Regions from separate parts of the Halomonas sp. Cn5-12 genome, predicted to be linked through region 2. Evidence: predicted binding sites of a transcription regulator. Region 2 holds the regulator's gene; the other holds the start of a gene.
What was found. Region 2 encodes LexA, which represses DNA repair genes until DNA is damaged. Its sites were predicted from a motif close to TACTGTNTANNTANACAGTA; they were not measured.
Positions count from the first base shown of each region.

Region 1: a site for LexA is predicted at 4,009-4,028, ahead of L1249_RS07630 (LexA family protein). Genes of this name have one in related genera too.

Region 1 covers NZ_JAKGAY010000009.1:112,188-122,068, forward strand. Annotated here, with positions in the region: gene aroC (chorismate synthase) at 1-49, opposite strand, end outside; gene prmB (50S ribosomal protein L3 N(5)-glutamine methyltransferase) at 63-1,022, opposite strand; gene L1249_RS07615 (Smr/MutS family protein) at 1,173-1,736, shown strand; gene L1249_RS07620 (patatin-like phospholipase family protein) at 1,747-2,763, opposite strand; gene L1249_RS07625 (alpha/beta fold hydrolase) at 2,825-3,715, opposite strand; gene L1249_RS07630 (LexA family protein) at 4,064-4,522, shown strand; gene L1249_RS07635 (Y-family DNA polymerase) at 4,519-5,904, shown strand; gene L1249_RS07640 (sodium-dependent transporter) at 5,827-7,290, opposite strand; gene L1249_RS07645 (YbfB/YjiJ family MFS transporter) at 7,354-8,580, opposite strand; gene L1249_RS07650 (M20/M25/M40 family metallo-hydrolase) at 8,772-9,881, shown strand, end outside.
Region 2 covers NZ_JAKGAY010000001.1:35,591-45,471, forward strand. Annotated here, with positions in the region: gene ppsA (phosphoenolpyruvate synthase) at 1-1,443, opposite strand, end outside; gene ppsR (posphoenolpyruvate synthetase regulatory kinase/phosphorylase PpsR) at 1,680-2,513, shown strand; gene L1249_RS00155 (hypoxanthine-guanine phosphoribosyltransferase) at 2,526-3,104, opposite strand; gene nagZ (beta-N-acetylhexosaminidase) at 3,152-4,162, opposite strand; gene L1249_RS00165 (L,D-transpeptidase) at 4,245-4,760, opposite strand; gene L1249_RS00170 (TetR/AcrR family transcriptional regulator) at 4,738-5,415, opposite strand; gene lexA (transcriptional repressor LexA) at 5,644-6,321, shown strand; gene L1249_RS00180 (energy-coupling factor ABC transporter permease) at 6,343-7,014, opposite strand; gene purU (formyltetrahydrofolate deformylase) at 7,033-7,887, opposite strand; gene L1249_RS00190 (ribonuclease J) at 8,162-9,763, shown strand; gene moaE (molybdopterin synthase catalytic subunit MoaE) at 9,773-9,881, opposite strand, start outside.

The DNA of each region.
Region 1 (9,881 bases), on a different contig from region 2:
CGCCAAAAGTGGTGACGGTAAACAGTTTGCCAAACGTATTGCCAGACATGGGCGTTAATTCCTCACGCAAAAGACGCCGCATGGGCGTCGAGTTCAGCGGCGTTCAGGGCAAACACGCCCTGGCCGCCACGCTCGAATTCAAGCCAGATAAAGGGCACCTCGGGGAAGGCAGCCTCCACATGGCGGTCAGAGTTGCCAACTTCAACAATCAGCCAGCCCTCTGAAGTTAGGTGCTCGCGGGCCTCGCGCAGAATACGCCGCACGATATCAAGACCGTCGCTGCCCGCGCCCAGCGCCAGGGCTGGCTCATGGCGAAATTCGGCGGGCATCGTGGCTAAGTCGCGCTCATCCACATAGGGCGGGTTGGAAACGATCAGGTCAAAGCGCTGCCCTTCCAGGCCGTCGAACACGTCCGATTCCACGGCGCGCACGCGGTCGCCGACATCGTGGCGGGTAATATTTTGCCGTGCCACGGCCAAGGCATCCTGGCTGATATCCGCCAGGGCCACTTCGCAGGTCGGCAGCACCAGCGCCGTGGCGATGCCAATGCAGCCGGAGCCGGTGCATAAATCCAGCACGCGGGCGGGTGGTTCTTCTGGAAACCAGGCCGCAAAGCCATCTTCGATCAGCTCGGCAATCGGCGAGCGGGGAATCAGCACGCGCTCATCCACGTTAAACGGGTAGCCTGCAAAGAAGGCCTCTCCCAGTAGATAAGGCAACGGGCGGCGCGTGGTGACACGCTCCCGGGCTAAGCGAATAATCCGCTCGCGCTCAACTGGCAGCAGCCGCGCATCCAGCACGGCGGGGTCGACGTTCCAAGGCAGGTGCAGCGCGCCTAAGCAGAGCGCGACCGCCTCATCCCAGGGTGACTGCGTGCCGTGCCCATAGTGCAACCCCGCCAGATAGAATTCGCTGGATACCCAGCGCAAATAGTCCCGCAGTGTGTAAAGATCGCTTATCAGCGCCGTATCAGGCAGTGATAGCGTTGAGGGGGAGGACTCATCAGAGAGGTGCGTGGTCACAAGGGCTCCTGGCGTCAAAAGTTCGTTGGGGGATTGTACCTTTGCCGCCGCCCGGTTCACAGCAGCGCTAAGCTCGCTATACTGTCTCGCCTTAGCGTTTTTTATCCACCGCCCCTTTTTTCACCACTACTTAGTTGATTCGAGCCGACCATGACGCGACACCTGCCCAACGATGACGATATCAGTGCCTTTCGCCAAGCGCTGCAGGCGGCAGGCGTACGCCGTATTGCCACCAACCAAGCCGACCCCGGTAAGCCCAAACGCCAGTCAGACGCCAGCGAAGCGCGCCGCCGAGCGGCGGTAGAGAGCAATACACTGCAAACCAGCGGGCGCACGTCTGATGGTCGGGTGGAAGCCGTACGGCCATCAGAGTATTTAGAGTTCAGCGTGCCCGACCTGCCCTGGCGCACGTTTAGCCAATTGAAGCGCGGCCAAATGGCCTGGCAGGCAGGGCTAGACCTTCACGGCTATACCCTGGAAGAGGCGCGGGTAGAGCTAGAGAGCTTTCTTCGCGATGCCGCAGGCCAAGGGCTGCGCTGTGTGCTGGTGGTGCATGGCAAAGCCTGGGGCACCACCTCTGATTTCCCGGTACTGAAAAGCCACACCAATGCGTGGCTGCGCGAGTGGCCCGGCGTGCTGGCGTTCTGCTCTGCCACGGATATCGATGGCGGCACCGGGGCGATGTATATTTTGCTGCGCAAACGCGGGCAGTAATTCATGTTGTTTATTTAGTAGCGTCAGAGGCAATGCTAGGCATGCGCCGCTCCAAGGCTTCATCGGCCAAGTGGCGGCCTAAGCGGATGAGCTCCTTCGCCCGGTGAAACTCGTAGGTGCTGCATACCGTTTTAGGAATTTCGATCAGCACGTCCGGTGGGTAGCCAGCCACCTTGTACTTCGCTAGCGCTGCCTGGGTAATATCAAACGATTCCAGAATCATATCCAGCTTGCCCCACTCGCGCTTGCCGCGCAGGTCTACTGTTTCATCGTCGTCGCTCTCTTCACTGCTGCCGCCTAGGCCACCCCATAGCCGCCGCGTGGTCGCGCGCACCTCCTCCATCCAGCCGCCAATATTGGCGTCGCGGTCCCGCTCCAGGGCGGTGCGGCTGTCGCTACTCTCTTCTTGTGGCAGCAGCTCCTCCAGCGTGACCGACTGCGGGCTGTGAGCGGTGACGTTCACCGCCACCACGAAATCCGCCTCATGGGCAGCCAACACTGGCATCATTGGCAGCGGGTTGAGTAACCCGCCATCCACCAGCACCTGTTCGCCAATGTGCACGGGGGTAATCACCCCTGGCACCGCAATCGAGGCGCGAATGGCGCGTAGCAGCGGGCCGTTTTGAAACCATACTTCCCGCTGGCGCACGAGGTCGGTGGCCACGGTGGTCACTGGAATGGGCAGGTCTTCAATCAGCCGGTCGCCCACTAGCTCCTCCAGCTTGCTCATCACTTTGTTGGCACGCATCGCCCCCATGGGGCTCCAGGTCACATCGACCAGCTTGAGCACGTCCAAGTAATCAAGGTTACACACCCACTCCCGGTACTCCGGTAGCTTGGCCGAGGCGTAAATGCCGCCGATCAGCGCTCCCATGGAGCATCCGGCAATCGAAATAATCTCGAAACCACGCGCCTCCAGCGCTTCAATCACGCCAATATGCGCATACCCCCTAGCACCGCCGCTACCGAGCACCAGCGCTACTTTATTGCCACCGCCCGGCGTCCTCCCCGTTAATTGGCTGACCACGATCTGCCCCTCCTTTGTGGCATGGCGTCTCATACGCACGCGCTTTTCTTTCGATGCGACGTTAACTGGCCGTGCAGCCTTCTAAGCAAATCACCTCGGCCACACGCTCAACGGCCTGTGGTTCCAAATGCAGATGGTGGCCACCTGCCAGCACGTGCCGGGTGAGTCGCGGCACCGCCTGCCTTGCTTGGGCTGCCCAGGCGCGCTCGCCTAAAATACCGCGCTCACCTTCTATCAATAGCACCGGCGCCTGGATTTCGGCCAAAACGGCCAGCACCTGCTGCGGTGTAAAGCGCACCAGCGAGGGCTTGAGCAGGCGGCTATCGGTACGCATTTGTACTTTGCCATCGGCGGTGGCCTGGGTGTTGCGCTCGACCAGCGGCGTGGCGGTGATGCTATCTAGTGGCGTGACGCCCCCCGCCACACGCGCCGCCACGGCGCTCTCAATATCCGGGTAACGAGGCGCGCGGGAAGGCGGGCGCCGATGAGCGATTAAGCCTTTGCGCAGTTGGCTGGGCGTCTCTTGTGCCGGTGTATTCAGCGCACCTAACCCGTCAATCAGAATTAACCGGGCGACCTTCTCCGGTAACGCCGCGGCCAGCAGGCAAGAGACCGCCGCCCCCATGGAGTGGGCCAGCAGCGTGGCCTGCTCAAGGCCCAACGCTTCCATGGCATCCAGCACATCATGGGTGTAATCCCAGAGCGCATAATCGCTGCCCGCAGGCGCATGGGCAGAGTGCCCGTGGCCGCGAAAATCAATCGCCACGATACGGATACCCAGCGCGTTCACTAACTGCGGGGCTAAGCGTGAAAAGCTGGCCGCGTTATCCAGCCAGCCATGCAGCGCTAGCCATGTGGGCGCGTCACTACGCCCCCAGCTCAGCGCCGCTAGCCGCCCGCTGGCCAGCGAAAGCGGCTGAGGAGCCGTGCCTACTCGAGAAGCGTCGTTCATAAATCGGTGTCTCACAGCGAAAAACTGGCGCGTCAGGTGACGCTCGTAAATGTGAACATTACGATGCACATAGTATGGTGCAAACGTTACCATGCTCGGCGCAGCGCTTGTGCTGCTTTTACATGGCCATGGGCCACGACGCTGTTAATTTTTGATGGAGATTGCCATGAAACCTCGCCGCGATACCCGCGCCCGTAACCTTGTGTTCTTTATTACTGTCGTGAGCGCCCTAGTCGTGGGGCTATGGTTAGCCCGCTGAGGGCAGTGCTTGCAATTTCTCCCCCATGAATAAATACTGTTTAAACACACTGTACATAAACACACCATTTATTCATGAGGATGCCGACGATGCCGTCTCAACCCATCCATTTTGCAACAACCGTGGTTGCGACAGCCTTGCCGTTAACTTCTCAGCCGCTGCCTTTTCCTCTGCTCACAGGCCGTGCAGGCTTTAGCGGCTTTCCCTCTCCTGCCCAAGATTACGAGCCGCGCACTCTCGACCTCAATGCGCGGCTGATCAAGCACCCTACCCAAACGTTTTACCTCACCGCGACAGGGGACAGCATGGAGGGTTGGGGCATCTTTGACGGTGATTTACTGGTCGTCGACCGCAGCGTCACGCCGCGCCTAGGGCATATTTTGGTCGCCATGCTGGATGAAGAAGTGCTGATCAAACGCTATGCGCTGCATCGCGGCACGCCGCACCTCTGCTCGGCCCACCCCCACTATCCGCCGCTGCCCCTGGAAGGTACCGACTGCCAGCTATGGGGTGTGGTGCGCGCGGTGATTCACGAGTATCTGCCGTGATCGGGCTGGTGGATGCCAATAATTTTTACGTCTCCTGTGAGCGGGTGTTCAATCCGGCGCTGGAAGGCAAACCCGTTGGTGTGATGTCGAATAACGACGGCTGCGTGATTGCCCGCTCAGCAGAGATGAAAGCCATGGAGATCTCCATGGGCACGCCCGCATACCAGCTAGAGGGGCTACGCCGCCGCGGGGTAATCCACCTGCTCTCTTCTAACTACGAGCTGTACGGCGATATGTCAGCGAGGCTTGCCCAGCTGCTGCGCGATACGTGCCCCGAAGTGGCCCCCTACTCGATTGATGAGATGTTTATTTATCTGGATGGCCTCAGTGATACCCAGTGCCAAGCGCTGGGCACAGCACTGCGCCGCCGCATTCGTCGCTATTTGGGGCTTCCGGTGTGTATCGGGCTGGCCCCTACGCATACACTGGCGAAGCTCGCCAATCACCTAGCCAAAAAACAGCCTCACTACGCAGGAGTGTGTTTACTCCACGGTGAAAGCGCTACCACCCAGGCAGTGCTGAAACAGCTGCCGGTAAGCGATGTGTGGGGAGTGGGCAGGCGCCTTGCCGAACGACTAGCGGTCAGCGGCATTCGCACCGCCTGGGATTTGCGGGAGCACGACCCCAAACGGCTACGCAAACGCTTCTCGGTGGTTCTAGCCCGCACCGCCTTAGAGCTGCGCGGTACGCCCTGCCTAGAGTTGAATGCCGTTGAGCAACCCCGCCAGCGCATCATGACCTCACGCTCGTTTGGTAAAACCACCGGCGTAAAAGAGGAGCTTCACGCGGCGCTGCGCCGCCACGCCCAGCGCAGTGCCGAAAAATTGCGCCAGCAAGGCAGCCTTGCCCGCGCCGTCCTACTGTTTTTAAACACCAACCGCCACCGCAAGGACCAGCCCCAGCTGTCGCCTAGCACGATGATTCCGCTTGAAGCACCCACCGACGATACTCGCGCCATTCTGGAAGCCGTTCGCGAAGGGCTCGACCAGATGTATCGCCCTGGCTTTCAGTTTATGAAGGCAGGCGTGATGCTGCTGGACTTGGTGGATGCACAGCAGTATCAGCTCTCTCTGCTACAGCCAACCACCAAGGCGCACCCTCACTTGATGAAGGCGGTAGACGAGATTAATCAGAAGATGGGACAAGGCACGCTGCGCTTTGGGATGACTGACGCCGACGCGCCTTGGCAGCTGCGCTGTGAGCACCGCTCAAGACGCTACACCACCTGTTGGGATGAGTTAATGGAGGCAGGCACTCACCCTGGCGCGATTGCCGCCGCCAGGGTGAAGCGTGAACAGCAGCGCTTAGCGGGCGGAAAGCGCTTGGCGAAGGCGCGGGCTAATGGCTTCACCCACCACTGCCACCAGGACCAGCAGCGCTAGCAGCACCGGCCAATGGGCAGCAAAAGAGACCTGATACAAGCCTAGGGCATCGACAAAAATCACCAAAATACCCAGCGGACTCACGTAGCGCACCATGGCCAGCCACAGCGTATAGGGCAGCGGCGCCAGCCCCAGCTCGTCGCGGAAGGTTTCGCTTTTCAGCACAAAACCGGCCAGTAGTACCATGCCCAGGCCACCCAGCGGCATCATCCAACGGGAGGTGAGGTAGTCCAGCCAATCAAAGAAGTTCTTGCCTGCCAGCGTCCAATCAGCGCCCAGGTTGAACGACAGCATCGCCAGCGTGCTGATCAGCCACAGCACAATACCGGTGGCCCACGAGGCGGATTTACGGCTCATGCCTTTGTTATCGCACAACCAAGAGACCGTTGCTTCCACCATGGAAATTGAGGAGGTTAGTGCGGCCATGGAGAGCATTAAGAAGAACAGCGCTCCAAACAGCGTGCCCAGCGGCATCGCCTGGAACGCTAACGGCAGGCTCATAAACAGTAACCCTGGGCCTTCACCGGGGTCCATGCCGTTGGCAAAAATCACTGGAAAAATTGCTAACCCTGCCATCAGCGCTACCACGGTATCCGCCACGGCCACGCTCAGCGTCGTGCGGCCAATGGAGGCATCTTTAGGCAAGTAGCTGCCGTAAGTCAGGATGGCACCCGACGCCAATGAGAGCGTAAAGAAAGCGTGGCCCAAGGCCGCCAACATCCCTTCACTAGAGAGGCTGCCCGCCTTAAAAGAGAACAGGAAATCAACCGCGTCGCCGAAACCGCCGGAAAACATGCCGAATCCAATCAGCAACACCAGCATGAGCACCAGCCCCGGCATCATCCAGCTAACGCTTTTCTCGATGCCTTCCTGAACGCCTTTACCGACAATGATCATGGTCAGCAGCGTGACCAGGGTACTCCAGCCACCCAGCGTGATGGGGTTAGCGTTATTGGCACCAAACACGGCCGCCATCTCGTCCACACTGGTGCCCGCCAAGCCGCCGGTGAGCATTTTCCATAAATAGGAGAAGGACCAGCCGGCCACCACGACGTAAAACGATAGCACCATAAAGCCACACAGCATGGCCATCCAGCCAATCAGCGACCACATAGAGGAGCGGCCAGACTCATTCACTACACGGCGAATAGCATCAATGGGGCTACCACGCCCCCGGCGACCAAACGCAATTTCGGTCATCATTACCGGTACGCCCACCGCTAAGATGCACGCTAAATAGACCAGTACGAAGGCACCGCCGCCATACTCCCCAGTGATATAAGGGAATTTCCAAATATTGCCTAGCCCCACCGCCGAACCGGTGGCTGCCAACATAAAGCCCCAGCGGCCCAGCCACTGAATGCGAGGTTGCCCAGAAGACGCCATGACCTTCCACCCTGTCAGAAAAAAGCGCCTATCCTAGTGGATTTTGCTGCGAAAGCCCACGTATCACGGCGTGGCATAGCTTGCTTTTGCCTCGGCATCTAGCCGCTGGGCGGTTTGATCCACTCTGCGCAACCACGCCAACAGCAGCGCCCCGGCCCCCACAAAGCCACCAGCCAGCCATAGGCCCACATAATAATGACCAGAGGCTTCCGCGAGCATGCCGGTGAGCGCAGGGGCCACAATCTGCGCTGCGCCGTAGGCCAACGTCATTTGTCCCATCAAGCGGGCGGGGCTGGCAGGGTACAGCCTACCCGCCATGGTCAGCACTAAACTGACGCAACCCAGGAACGTGCCGCCGTAGAGCACTGCGCTAATCAACACGCCCGGTAACGTTGGGCTGATCGCAGGCAGCACAATGCCTACTACCTGCACCAGCATGGCCACAATCAGCGCGCCTAAGTAACCAATCCGCCGCGCGATTAAATCCCACAGCATCACGGCGGGGGCTGCGGCCAGCCCCACCAACGCAAAGGCCCAGTTCCCGGCCCCGGCCAGCAGCGGTTCGCGCTCCACAATCGCGACCAAAAACGTTGCGCTGATCACATAGCCATAGCCCGCACAAAAGTAGGCGGGCAGCATAAGACGCATAAAGGTGCGGCTAGGCGGCGTTGCAGGTGCTTGATGACTGGCAGCGCTGCCTACCACCGGTTTTACCGGGCGCGGTAACCAGCACCAGGCAGGCACCAGCAGCACCGCCCCCAAGGCGCTAAAGCCCCACCACTGCGCTTGCCAGTTCATTGCCAGCGCCAGCATCAGCTCTACCGCTAAGGCCGCTACCACAATGCCAATGCCGACACCTGCAAAGTGGATGCCCAGCTCGCCCCGCTGACGGTGCTGAATCAGCCAGTGCAAAATCAGCCCTGACGCCAACAGCATCGAGCCACTGCTGGAGAGCCCCGCCAAAAAGCGCAGCCCCGCCCATACCCAAAAGTGTTCGGTCAGCGCCATACCGGCGGTGGTTAATACGGCCAGCACTAAGCCAATGCGAAACAGCGTGTCTTTGAGATAAATCGTGCGAATAGAGGCCGCCAGCACCGCTCCTAGCATATAGCCTGCGTAGTTCAACGCCGCTAGCCAGCCGCCATCGGCGTCGCTAACCCAGCTCTGTTGCTGCATCACCGGCAGTAGCGGCGTATAGGCAAACCGCGCAATGCCGATACATAAAATTTGGCTAAATACCCCCGCCAACAGCACTTTAAAGCGCTGGGCCTGAACGCTTGCAGTAGGCATGGACACTCCCTCGTCGTCACTATTTTTGTTGTGGTAGTGTGGCTTCAATGGATAGCCAGCTATCTTCCATCATACGCGGAAACCAGCGCCGTACTATCGGCTAAACGTGGCATGTGGAAGCAGCGCATTAGTGCTCGGAATCTGGCAGACTAACTCTCACGTTTCACCACCGTCATAAGCGAGTAAGCACGATGAGCGATACTGCAAAACCCTGGACGCAACCGATGCCCGACGCGCAGTTCAAACTGATGCGCGATATTTTGGCGGCCCCCAGCCCTGTTGGCCTGGAAGGCGCGATGACCTACGGCGTGCTGAAGCCCTACTTCGAGAGCTTCGCTCCCAGCGACTGGCATTTGCACCAGTTTAAAGGCAATGCGGGCGTGGTGCTGGATACCCACCCAGGCCGCGATGATATGTTCAAGCTGATGATCATCGGCCATGCGGACAAAATCCGCATGCAGGTTCGCTCGATTGGTGAAGATGGCAAGATTTGGATCAACACCGACTCCTTCCTGCCCGGCGTATTGATCGGCCATGAAGTCACGCTGTTCAGCGAAGACCCGGAAGCCCCCGGCAGCTACCGCAGCATTAAAGGCGGCACGGTGGAAGCGCTGGGTGCTATCCACTTTTCTGACCCCGCCCAGCGCGATGGCAGCAAAGGCATTAAGAAAGAGCAGATCTATCTCGATCTGCAGATTCACGGCGAGAACAAGAAGCAGCAGGTGCTGAACCTGGGCGTGCGGCCGGGCGATTCGATTATCTTCAACCGCCCCATTCGCCCTGGCTTTAGCCCGAACACCTTCTACGGCGCGTATCTGGATAACGGCCTGGGATGCTTTGTGACGGCGGAAGTCGCACGCTTGATCGCCGAAGCAGGCGGTACCGAAAAAGTGCGGGTGATGTTTGCCATTGCCAGCTACGAAGAGATTGGCCGCTTCGGCAGCCGCGTGCTGGCCGGCGAACTCAAGCCCGATGCGCTGATTGGCGTGGATGTAAATCACGACTACGTCGCCGCCCCTGGCATTGGCGACAAGCGCATGCAATCGCTGGAGATGGGCAAAGGCTTTACGCTGTCGGTGGGTTCTATTGCCAGCGAGCAGCTCAACCGCATCATCGCCAGCGCCGCGAAAACGCAGGACATCCCCATGCAGCGAGACATTGTGGGTGTAGATACCGGCACCGACGGCATGGCGGGCGTGCTGGCCTCCATCGACAGCGCAGCAACCTCCATGGGTTTCCCGATCCGCAACATGCACACCATTTCGGAAACCGGCAATACTCAGGACGTGCTGGCCGCTATT
Region 2 (9,881 bases):
AAACGGAATCTCCGGCATGGAATCAACGCTGGACACGTTGCAGTCAAAAGCCAGCAACCCTTCATAAACGTGGCCGGTATCCCCTTCCGCACACGAAACCGTAACGGCAATGCCTTCTTGTAGCTGCGTGGTCGCATCGCCACAGCCAACCACCGCAGGAATGCCCAATTCCCGGGCAATAATCGCCGCGTGGCAGGTACGCCCACCACGGTTAGTCACGATTGCCGAGGCGCGCTTCATGATGGGCTCCCAATCTGGGTCCGTCATGTCGGTGACCAAGATGTCGCCTTCTTGAATTTTGTCCATCTCGTCTGGGCTGAGGACAATCTTAACTGCCCCGCTGCCGATACGCTGGCCAATGGCACGGCCAGTAATCAGCGTGCGCCCTTTCTCACGCAGTTGGAAGCGCTCAAGCTTACCGCCCTCCTGCTGTGACACGACGGTTTCAGGACGCGCTTGAACGATATAGAGCTTGCCGTCATCGCCATCCAATGCCCACTCAATATCCATCGGGCGCTGGTAGTGTTGCTCAATGGTCACTGCTTGACGAGCAAGATCCATCACCTGCTCATCGTTGATGCAGAAGCGGCCACGGTCTTTGAAAGGCACGTCAACGGTTTCAACAGATTTACCGGCGCTGGCATCTTGGCCGTAAACCATCTTGATCAACTTGGACCCTAACGTGCGGCGCAGAACGGCCGGGCGGCCAGCAGCCAGGGTGGGCTTGTGAACATAGAACTCGTCAGGATTGACGGCTCCCTGCACCACGGTTTCGCCCAGCCCCCAAGAGGCCGTGACAAAAACGGCATCACGGTAGCCAGATTCGGTATCCAGGGTAAACATAACGCCTGATGCGCCGGTTTCAGAGCGCACCATCTTTTGAACGCCCGCTGACAGCGCAACATTCTCGTGGGCGTAGCCACGATGCACACGGTAGGAGATGGCGCGATCGTTAAACAGCGAGGCAAACACTTCATGCACCGCATGTTTGATATTGGCAAAACCTTCAATGTTCAAGAAGGTTTCCTGCTGCCCAGCGAAGGAGGCATCGGGAAGGTCTTCCGCCGTGGCGGAGCTGCGCACGGCTACTTTGAGGCTTGGATGTTGCGTTTGGAGCTGTTCGTAGGCATCGCGAAGCGCGGCTTCAAAGCCAGGCGGCAGCGGTGTATCAATGATCCACTGACGAATCGTTTTTCCTGCCTCAGCCAGTGCTTTGACATCATCGACATCTAAACGAGCAAGCTTGTCGTTAATGCGGTCGTTCAGACCTTCGTGAGAGAGAAACTCGCGGTACGCGTGAGCAGTGGTCGCGAAGCCGCCTGGCACCGTGACGCCTACACCCGATAAATTGGAAATCATTTCGCCAAGCGAAGCGTTTTTACCACCCACGCGTTCGACGTCTGCCATACCTAGCTGATCGAACCACAGAATGTACTCTTCCACGCAACCCCCTCGCTTTTAGACTTCGTTACGACCCGTTGGGACGACACTAATAGACGTTGTCACCCTAGCACTGCGGCAGCGTATTCGCCATTGGTCTAACAGCGAAGGGAGTGGAGGATTTTTACAACAAATACACGAAATTAGCGTTTTATGTAGTATCGACTAGGCGTTGTGCTCGTCGTTTGCACAGCACACAATAGCTTATCCATGAACATAGCAGACTGGCGGATCAGGTTATGAAACGAACAGCTTTCTTTATTTCGGATGGCACCGGCATCACCGCAGAAAGCTTAGGGCGCAGTCTCTTAGCGCAGTTCAGTGATGTGGAGATCAATATGCTGACTAAACCGTATATTGATACGGTTGAAAAAGCACAGGCACTGGCACAGATTATCGAATCGACCGCCGTACGCGATGGCTGTAGACCGATTATCATTGATACGATTGTGGATCAACAGATTCGTAACGTTATCCGCCAAGCGTCGGGGTTTAAGGTCGATATTTTTTCGACGTTTCTAGAACCCCTTGAGCAGGAGCTGGAAACGCACTCTTCCTACAGCGTCGGCAGAACACACTCCATCGGTAGCGACGACGTATATATGGATCGCATCCACTCGGTTCACTTTGCACTCGATAACGACGATGGAGCACGCACCCACCAATACGACAAAGCCGATATTATTCTAGTGGGGGTTTCCCGCTGTGGTAAAACGCCGACCTCACTCTACTTGGCGCTGCAGTTCGGCATTCGCGCCGCGAACTATCCGCTCACCGAAGATGACCTGGATGAAGATGGCAGCTTGAAGCTACCCAAAGCGCTGGCACCTCATCGGCACAAGCTGTTTGGCCTTACCATTGATGCACGCCGACTCTCGGCCATTCGTAATGAACGCCGCCCCAATAGCCGCTATAGCTCGATGGATCAGTGCTTACAAGAAGTAGAGCAGGCAGAATCGCTGTACCGGGCAATGCATATTCCGTTTATTGATACGACGCGATTTTCAATAGAAGAGATCTCTACGCGCATGATTGCGGAAACCGGCCTAGCGAGGCGGTTCTCACCCCGCTAGGATTGCGCTAGCTTACATGCCCTTGGGAGCAAAAATTCCAGGGGCATTACGCCAGTAGCCTTTGTAGTCCATACCAAAACCAAACACGTAACGGTCGGCCACTTCTAGGCTGCAGTAATCTGCTTTTAATCCCGGAACGGCTTTGCGGTCGTGCTGCTTGTCGACCAACACTGCGGTAGTCACACTGGCCGCCTGGGCTTCTTTGCAGTATTTCAGAATGGCCGCTAGGGTTGCGCCTTCATCGAGGATGTCGTCAACAATCACTACATGTCGGCCCGCCATGGGAATTTCAGGCGATACGCGCCAGAAAAGCTCACCGCCGCGCAGCTCGTTGCGGTAACGGGTCGCATGTAAATAGTCCACTTCCAGCGGAAAACCAAGACGCGTCAGCAGATGCCCCGTGGTAATGAGCCCGCCATTCATAACGCAGTAAAACACCGGTAGCTTGTCGCCCAAGTCTCGCGTGATCTCTTCCGCCATGCGATCCAACGCTCGCTCAACCTGCTCTTGTGAAATCAGGCAGTCGGCGTTATCCATCAACTCACGCATAGAATCTAACGATTCAAGCGCTTCTTTATCCAACTTGGACATGCTACTTCTCCAAAAACATCTAATAAGAAAACGGTATAAAAATGGAATTAATTCGCTAGCGCTTCGAGCTTGGCATGCGTGCGGCGCCAACGGCCGAGTGCAGCCAGTGCATCCAGTTCAGGCCTAGCACGACCGTAACGCAGCTTGGCAGGCCGTTTATTCAGCACCCCTTGGCAGGCCCCTAGTACCTCAATGGCTGCCGCTCGGTCATTGCAGATCAGCAACATATCGCAGCCAGCGGCCAGCGCCGCTTTGGCACGCTCAGCCGGGCCGCCTGCCTCATGCGCCCCCGTCATGCTTAAATCATCGGAAAAAATACACCCTTTGAACCCCAATGATTCACGCAGCATGCCTAACCAGTTGGGTGAGAACCCTGCAGGGCGAGTATCAAACGCTGAATAAGTCACGTGGGCAGGCATGACACCGTTCAACACACCCGCTAACTCGCGAAACGGCACGAGGTCTCGGGCTTTCAGCTCGGCCAGGGGTCGCTCATCCACTGGCAGCGCAATATGGGAATCCGCCGCCACTCCGCCATGGCCAGGAAAATGCTTACCAACTGCCGCCATGCCAGCTTCATGCAAGCCTTCGATAAAGGCGCGCCCTAGTTGGGCGACATGCTCTGGATCGCTGCTGAAACTACGGTCGCCAATGACGCTGGAGATACCGCTCTCAACATCCAACACTGGCGCAAAACTCATATCCAACCCACAGGCGGCCATTTCCATCCCCAGCAGCCAGCCTGTGTCTTTGGCTAAGGTGAGCCCTGCTACTGGGTCGCTGGCATACAGATCGCCAATTCGCGCCATGGCGGGCAGCTTGGTCACCCCTTTTTTGATCCGCTGGACTCGACCGCCCTCTTGGTCAATACCTAGCAGTAGATCACCACGCACACGACGAATACTGCTGCAGAGCTGCCGCACTTGGTACGCATCTTCGACATTACGGGCGAATAGGATAACGCCGCCCACCGCAGGGTCTTTTAGCAATGTCTTTTCAGCGTTGGATAACTGTGGCCCTTCTAGGTCAAGCATGACCGGGCCAATGGGTTGCGTCATGGGGAGGATCCGACAAAAAGGGCGCCATTTTAGACTAACCGCTTAGCGTGTCAAAATTCTGGCAGGACGCCCGGAAGTGGGCTTAATGCAACCAAACCGGCGTACCGGGTTGGGCGTGTGCAAACAGGTAGTGTAAATCGTGATTTCGCAGGCGGATGCAGCCGTGAGAGGCAGCCACACCCATCGGTTGGTCTTCAGGCGTGCCGTGCAAATAAATGTAGCGCCGCTGGGAGTCCACGTCAGCGCCGCGGTTAACGCCGCGCTCCAGCCCGCAGAGCCACATAATGCGCGTTAGAATCCAGTCTCGCTCAGGGTAATTGGTCGCCAATTCAGGCGAAAATACTTCGCCAGTCCATCGGCGACCACGAAATACCGCATTATCAGGCAAGCCCTTGCCGATAGACGCACGGACATAGTGCCAGCCCAGCGGTGTTTGGCCGCTACCCTCTTGCTGCCCTACGCCAGCAACCCCAGTGGAGATCGTGCACTCATAGTTCACTTCCTTTCCCTGCCACCAGCGCAACCGCTGCCGCTGGGTGTCAATCTCCACCCAACCAGATTGGGAAGGCGGTAATTCAGCTAGCCTGGGCGTTGCCATGGTTTCCCTCTTCAACCGCAGCCGGTAGCGGCGCGTTCATCGCAGCAACAACGACTGGACGTAGCCGCCGCACAAGGTCACGCACCGTCACCTGCTCTTGATAATCCTTTGCAGCAATATCACGCAGGGCATCCAGTCCTGAGAGCGTAAATATCACTGTGCCTAGCATAAAGTGTAGCCGCCAAAAGCGCTCGGCGTCCGGCAGCTCAGGCGTGGCTTTACGCACCAGCTCGGTAAAACGGGTAAATACATCGCCATACTGCTGCTGAATATAGCGACGCAGATGCCCTTGCGCCTGACTGTAGGCTAACCCTAGTAGCCGCATAAATACCTTTAGGCTATTACGTTCGGCGGGCACTGCCAGTACCGTAGTGGCCATGGTCTCTAACAGCACTTCTAGAGGAATAGGCTGGCCTTGATAGTGAGCTTCTAGCTCGTCCAGTGCGGTGTGAAAACGCTCTGAAAATGGATCGAGATAGCGGGAAAACACCGCTTGAATTAGCGCTTTTTTGGAACCAAAGTGGTAGTTCACGGCCGCCAAATTAACCCGGGCCTTGCTGGTGATATTACGCAGCGACGTCTCGGCAAAGCCTCGCTCTGCAAACAGTACCTCTGCAGTATCTAAAATACGCGTTACCGTATCCGATTGGGCCATAGCGCCCTCCAAAAAACAGGTGTTTTAAACATAGCTGAATACTATGTCATAACCCCTGCTGGCTCAATCTCTTATCCAAAGGGTAGTAAGCGTTAACTAAACACTTAACGACTGTCTCGGTTGGGTGTAACTCGTCATGTACTGGACAGAGCAACATACTGTATACTTAAACACATACTGATTAAGCCGACATGTAGCTACTGTCTTTTCACTGTTTTGGAGTTTGGTATGTCGCGTCCACTCACAGCACGTCAGCAGCACGTATTTGATTTTATTGTTAAGACCATGGGTGAGCTTGGCTACCCCCCTACCCGCGCCGAAATTGCCAAAGCGCTGGGATTCCGCTCGCCTAACGCAGCAGAAGAGCATTTGCGTGCGCTCGAGCGCAAAGGCGCTATTCGTATAATTCGCAATACATCACGAGGCATCCGCTTACCTAACCAGGAGCCGCAGGAGCTTACTGAAACGCCAGCGGCTGCAGCACCTGCTACTAATGAGCCGCTGCCCAATGGGCTTCCTGTGATTGGTGAGGTCGCCGCTGGCAGCCCTATCCTTGCGGCTGAACATATTGACCGTTACTGCCCGCTGCCCGCTGAGTACTTCACGCCTAAAGCAGATTACCTGCTACGGGTGCGCGGCCTATCCATGAAAGATGTAGGCATTCTTGAAGGCGACCTTCTGGCCGTGCATCGCACTGACCGCGTTCGCGATGGGCAAATTGTCGTGGCACGATTAGAAGACGAAGTAACGGTCAAGCGTTTTAAACGCCAAGGGCATCAAGTAACACTGATTGCCGAGAACGCAGATTTCGCACCAATTGAGATCGACCTACGCACTCAGCAGCTTGATATTGAAGGCGTGGGTGTTGGTGTTATTCGCGGTGGTAATGGGCAAGCGCTTGGCTAGTTGCCCAACCTGTAAGGCAGGCTACTGCAAGTCGATATAGCGGTGGTCATTAAAGGTGGCCACCCAGCTTGGGTGGTACACTAGTAAAATACTCAGCAGCATACCGGTTATAAATGCCTCTGACGGCATCAGTAACGGTAAAAAGCGGGCATACTCTTGGGCGAGATAGACGGCCTCGGGATCAGTGCCCGCTACGATAATCAGCGCAACAGCAGATAGCCCTCCCCCTAAGGTCGCCAAGGCCGTTCCAAAAAAGCCACAAGCAAATAAAAACACCATCAAATTATCAGGCAACCGACGGTCAACGATTCGCCATACAAAACCGGTCACGGTCGCAGGCACAATACCTGTCACCAGCATATTTGCCCCCATTAGCGACCAATCGTTTCTGCCAATAGCCACCATGGCGACATTAATCATCACATTGCTGATCAACGCCAGCGGCATTTTAAAGACTAGCGTCATCAGCACCGTAAACACCAAGTGAAGCGTTAACCAGTCCACCGCTTGCGCACGCAATTGCCACATCAACATGATGGCCAACGTAGCTGCCATCCAGCGGTGCTGAAGCGCTGTATCCTCAAGCAGTGGCCGCCAGGGGCGCAGGCATAAGCACCAGACGATGACACCCAACGATAAAAGCCACGTCATCACGAGTGCCCACGGTGCCAATACGCTTTGTGCAAACGACATAGCGCCCCCTTCTGCCGATTAGCTAAAAACGACCGTTTTGTTGCCGTGAATTAGCACGCGATCTTCTAGGTGCCAACGCAGCCCCCGCGCCAATACCGCTTTTTCCACATCGCGACCAAAACGTACCAAATCAGTAGGCGTGTGACAGTGGCTGACCCGGTGAATGTCCTGCTCAATTATGGGGCCTGCATCCAGCTCTTCTGTCACATAGTGGCAAGTTGCCCCAATCAGTTTCACGCCCCGCTCATAGGCTTGATGATACGGCTTGGCACCCGCAAAGGAAGGCAAGAAGCTGTGATGAATGTTAATCACGCGTCCTGCATACCGTTCGCAAAGCGAAGGCGGCAGAATTTGCATATAGCGTGCCAGCACTATGCAGTCAGCGCGGGCAGCATCAATCTGCTCCTGCACCTGTTCAAAAGCCGTTTGTTTATTAGCCGGGTCAACTGGTACATGATGATAAGGGATGCCATACCATTCAGTCAGCGAGCGCATATCATCGTGATTAGAGATAACGCCGACAATATCGCAATCCAACTCACCTGCCTGCCAGCGGTAGAGAAGGTCCACCAAACAGTGGGATTCCCGAGACACCATCAACACCACACGGCGGCGCTTTTGGGTATCCACCAGCGACCACTGCATATCAAATTCAGCCGCCACCGGCTCAAACGACGTGCGCAGTGCTTCCGCCGACATACCCAGAGAATCCGCCAGAATCTCGTAACGCATAAAAAAGCGGCCAGTCTCTAAGTCAGAGTGCTGGCTGGCTTCGGTAATTGAGCCGCCTTGTTGAGCAATAAAACTTGAGACACGCGCCACGATGCCCACTTGATCTGGGCAGGAAACAACTAAACGATAGTAATGAGACATAACAAACACTCTTAACGTATTTAACGGCACGCTCGCCAAGCACCTGCCTACCAGCAGGTAAACCACATTAGCGGCGGTAGTGTACCGTAAGCACGATGAGGAAGCATCGTGGTCAGGTGCCGCGATGATTGTTACCCGCCCCCCGCTTCCCGTATAGTTAAGGAATTACTTTCTAGGCTTTTCATAACTGATGCATCCATCCCGCGTTCAACTTCGTCCCCGTCGTCGCCCGCCCCTGCGCCTACTCCCGCTAGGTGGATGTGGTGAAATTGGAATGAATCTTACGCTGTATGGATACGACGACCAGTGGATCGCCGTAGATTGCGGCATGATGATTCGCCAAGACCTGCCCAACTCGCCCCTGCAAGTACCTAATACCGATACCCTAGAGGCACTGAAGATCACACCTAAGGCGCTGTTTATCACCCATGGTCATGAAGATCATATTGGTGCGGTGGCGTGGCTATGGCCCAAATGGGGTTGCCCTATCTTTGCCACTCCTCTCGCAGCAGGGCTATTGCGTTACAAATTCGCCGAACACCAGCTCAGCAGCGCCTCCATTGAAGTGATTGAACCAGGCGATGCGGTGGAGAGCGGGCCATTTACACTGCGCTACTTGAGTGTTACCCACTCCATCCCCGAAAGCTGCTCCATCATGATGCAGGCGGGTGATTACCGCATACTGCACACCGGCGACTGGAAACTCGACCCCAACCCACTGATTGGCGCCCCCGTGAACGCTGCCCAGTTTAGAGCACTGGCGCCGGTGGATCTTCTGGTAGGTGACTCGACCAATGCGCCAATGCCAGGGCAGTCGGGCAGCGAGGGGGATGTTGCCAAGGCGCTTTCCACCACATTGAAAGCGTGTAAAGGCCGCGTGGTAGTGTCCTGTTTTGCTAGCAACCTAGCGCGCGTACTGGCCATTGGCTTAGCGGCCCAAGCGTGTGGCCGTCGCGTTAGTTTGATGGGCCGCTCAATGGAGCGCATGGTCAGTGTTGCTAGAGGCCTTGGTTATCTGGATAACTTCCCCCCCCTGGTGCCACCCCATGATTTGGGCTATCTACCACCGGAGGAGGTCGTGATTATTGCCACCGGTAGCCAAGGCGAGCCTCGCGCTGCCTTGCAGCGTTTAGCGCAGCGTCGACACCCCTTTGTGGACTTGGAACCCGGCGATAGCGTGATTTTTTCCGCCAAAACAATTCCAGGCAATGAGCGCCCTATCGAGCAGCTTAAAAAACGTTTACTGCAACTCGGTGTCACGCTGTTCGACGAAATGAACCACCCCGAGCTTCATGCAACCGGCCACCCCGCTCAGGAAGAGCTGAAAAAGCTCTACCAGTGGGTGAGGCCCAAAATGCTACTGCCGGTACATGGTGAAGCGCGCCATCAGGAGGCGCACCAAGCGCTTGCTGAGGAGCTAGGTATCAGAGCGCCGCTAGCACCGGTGAATGGCGATATGATCGTGCTTGACCACCAAGGGCTGCGCTGCGAAACGCGCTACCCACAGCCGCCTTGCATTGTTAACCAAAATAGCGTCGTGCCTCACCCTGGCCTTGAGAGCAGCCATCCCACTGCCCGTCGTGGCAGTCTGTTTCTAGCGCTACCGGTAGCAGCAACAGAAACGGGATGGTGTCGTATTGGTCGTCTGATGCTTGACGCCAACGGCGCAAGCCCTATGGATGAAGATAGCTTCAGCGAGTGGCTGGATGAGCAGCTAGAAGAGATTGAGGCAGACACCTTGGCTGATTTGCGCCATGCGCTGCAGCCAAGGCTGGTGCACTGGCTGGCTAACCACTTGCAACATATGCCAGACGTGCACCTGCAGATCATGGCCGCTGAAATGCCGACCATCGAAGAGTTAAACGACGAGCCTTAAACACAGGTGTTACCAGCGTTCAGCATCCTGCTGATCGGTGTGGCGCTCTTTAACCCAGTACGCCCCCTGCTTGGAGTGCTCTTTCTTCCAAAACGGCGCCTGGGTTTTTAAATAATCC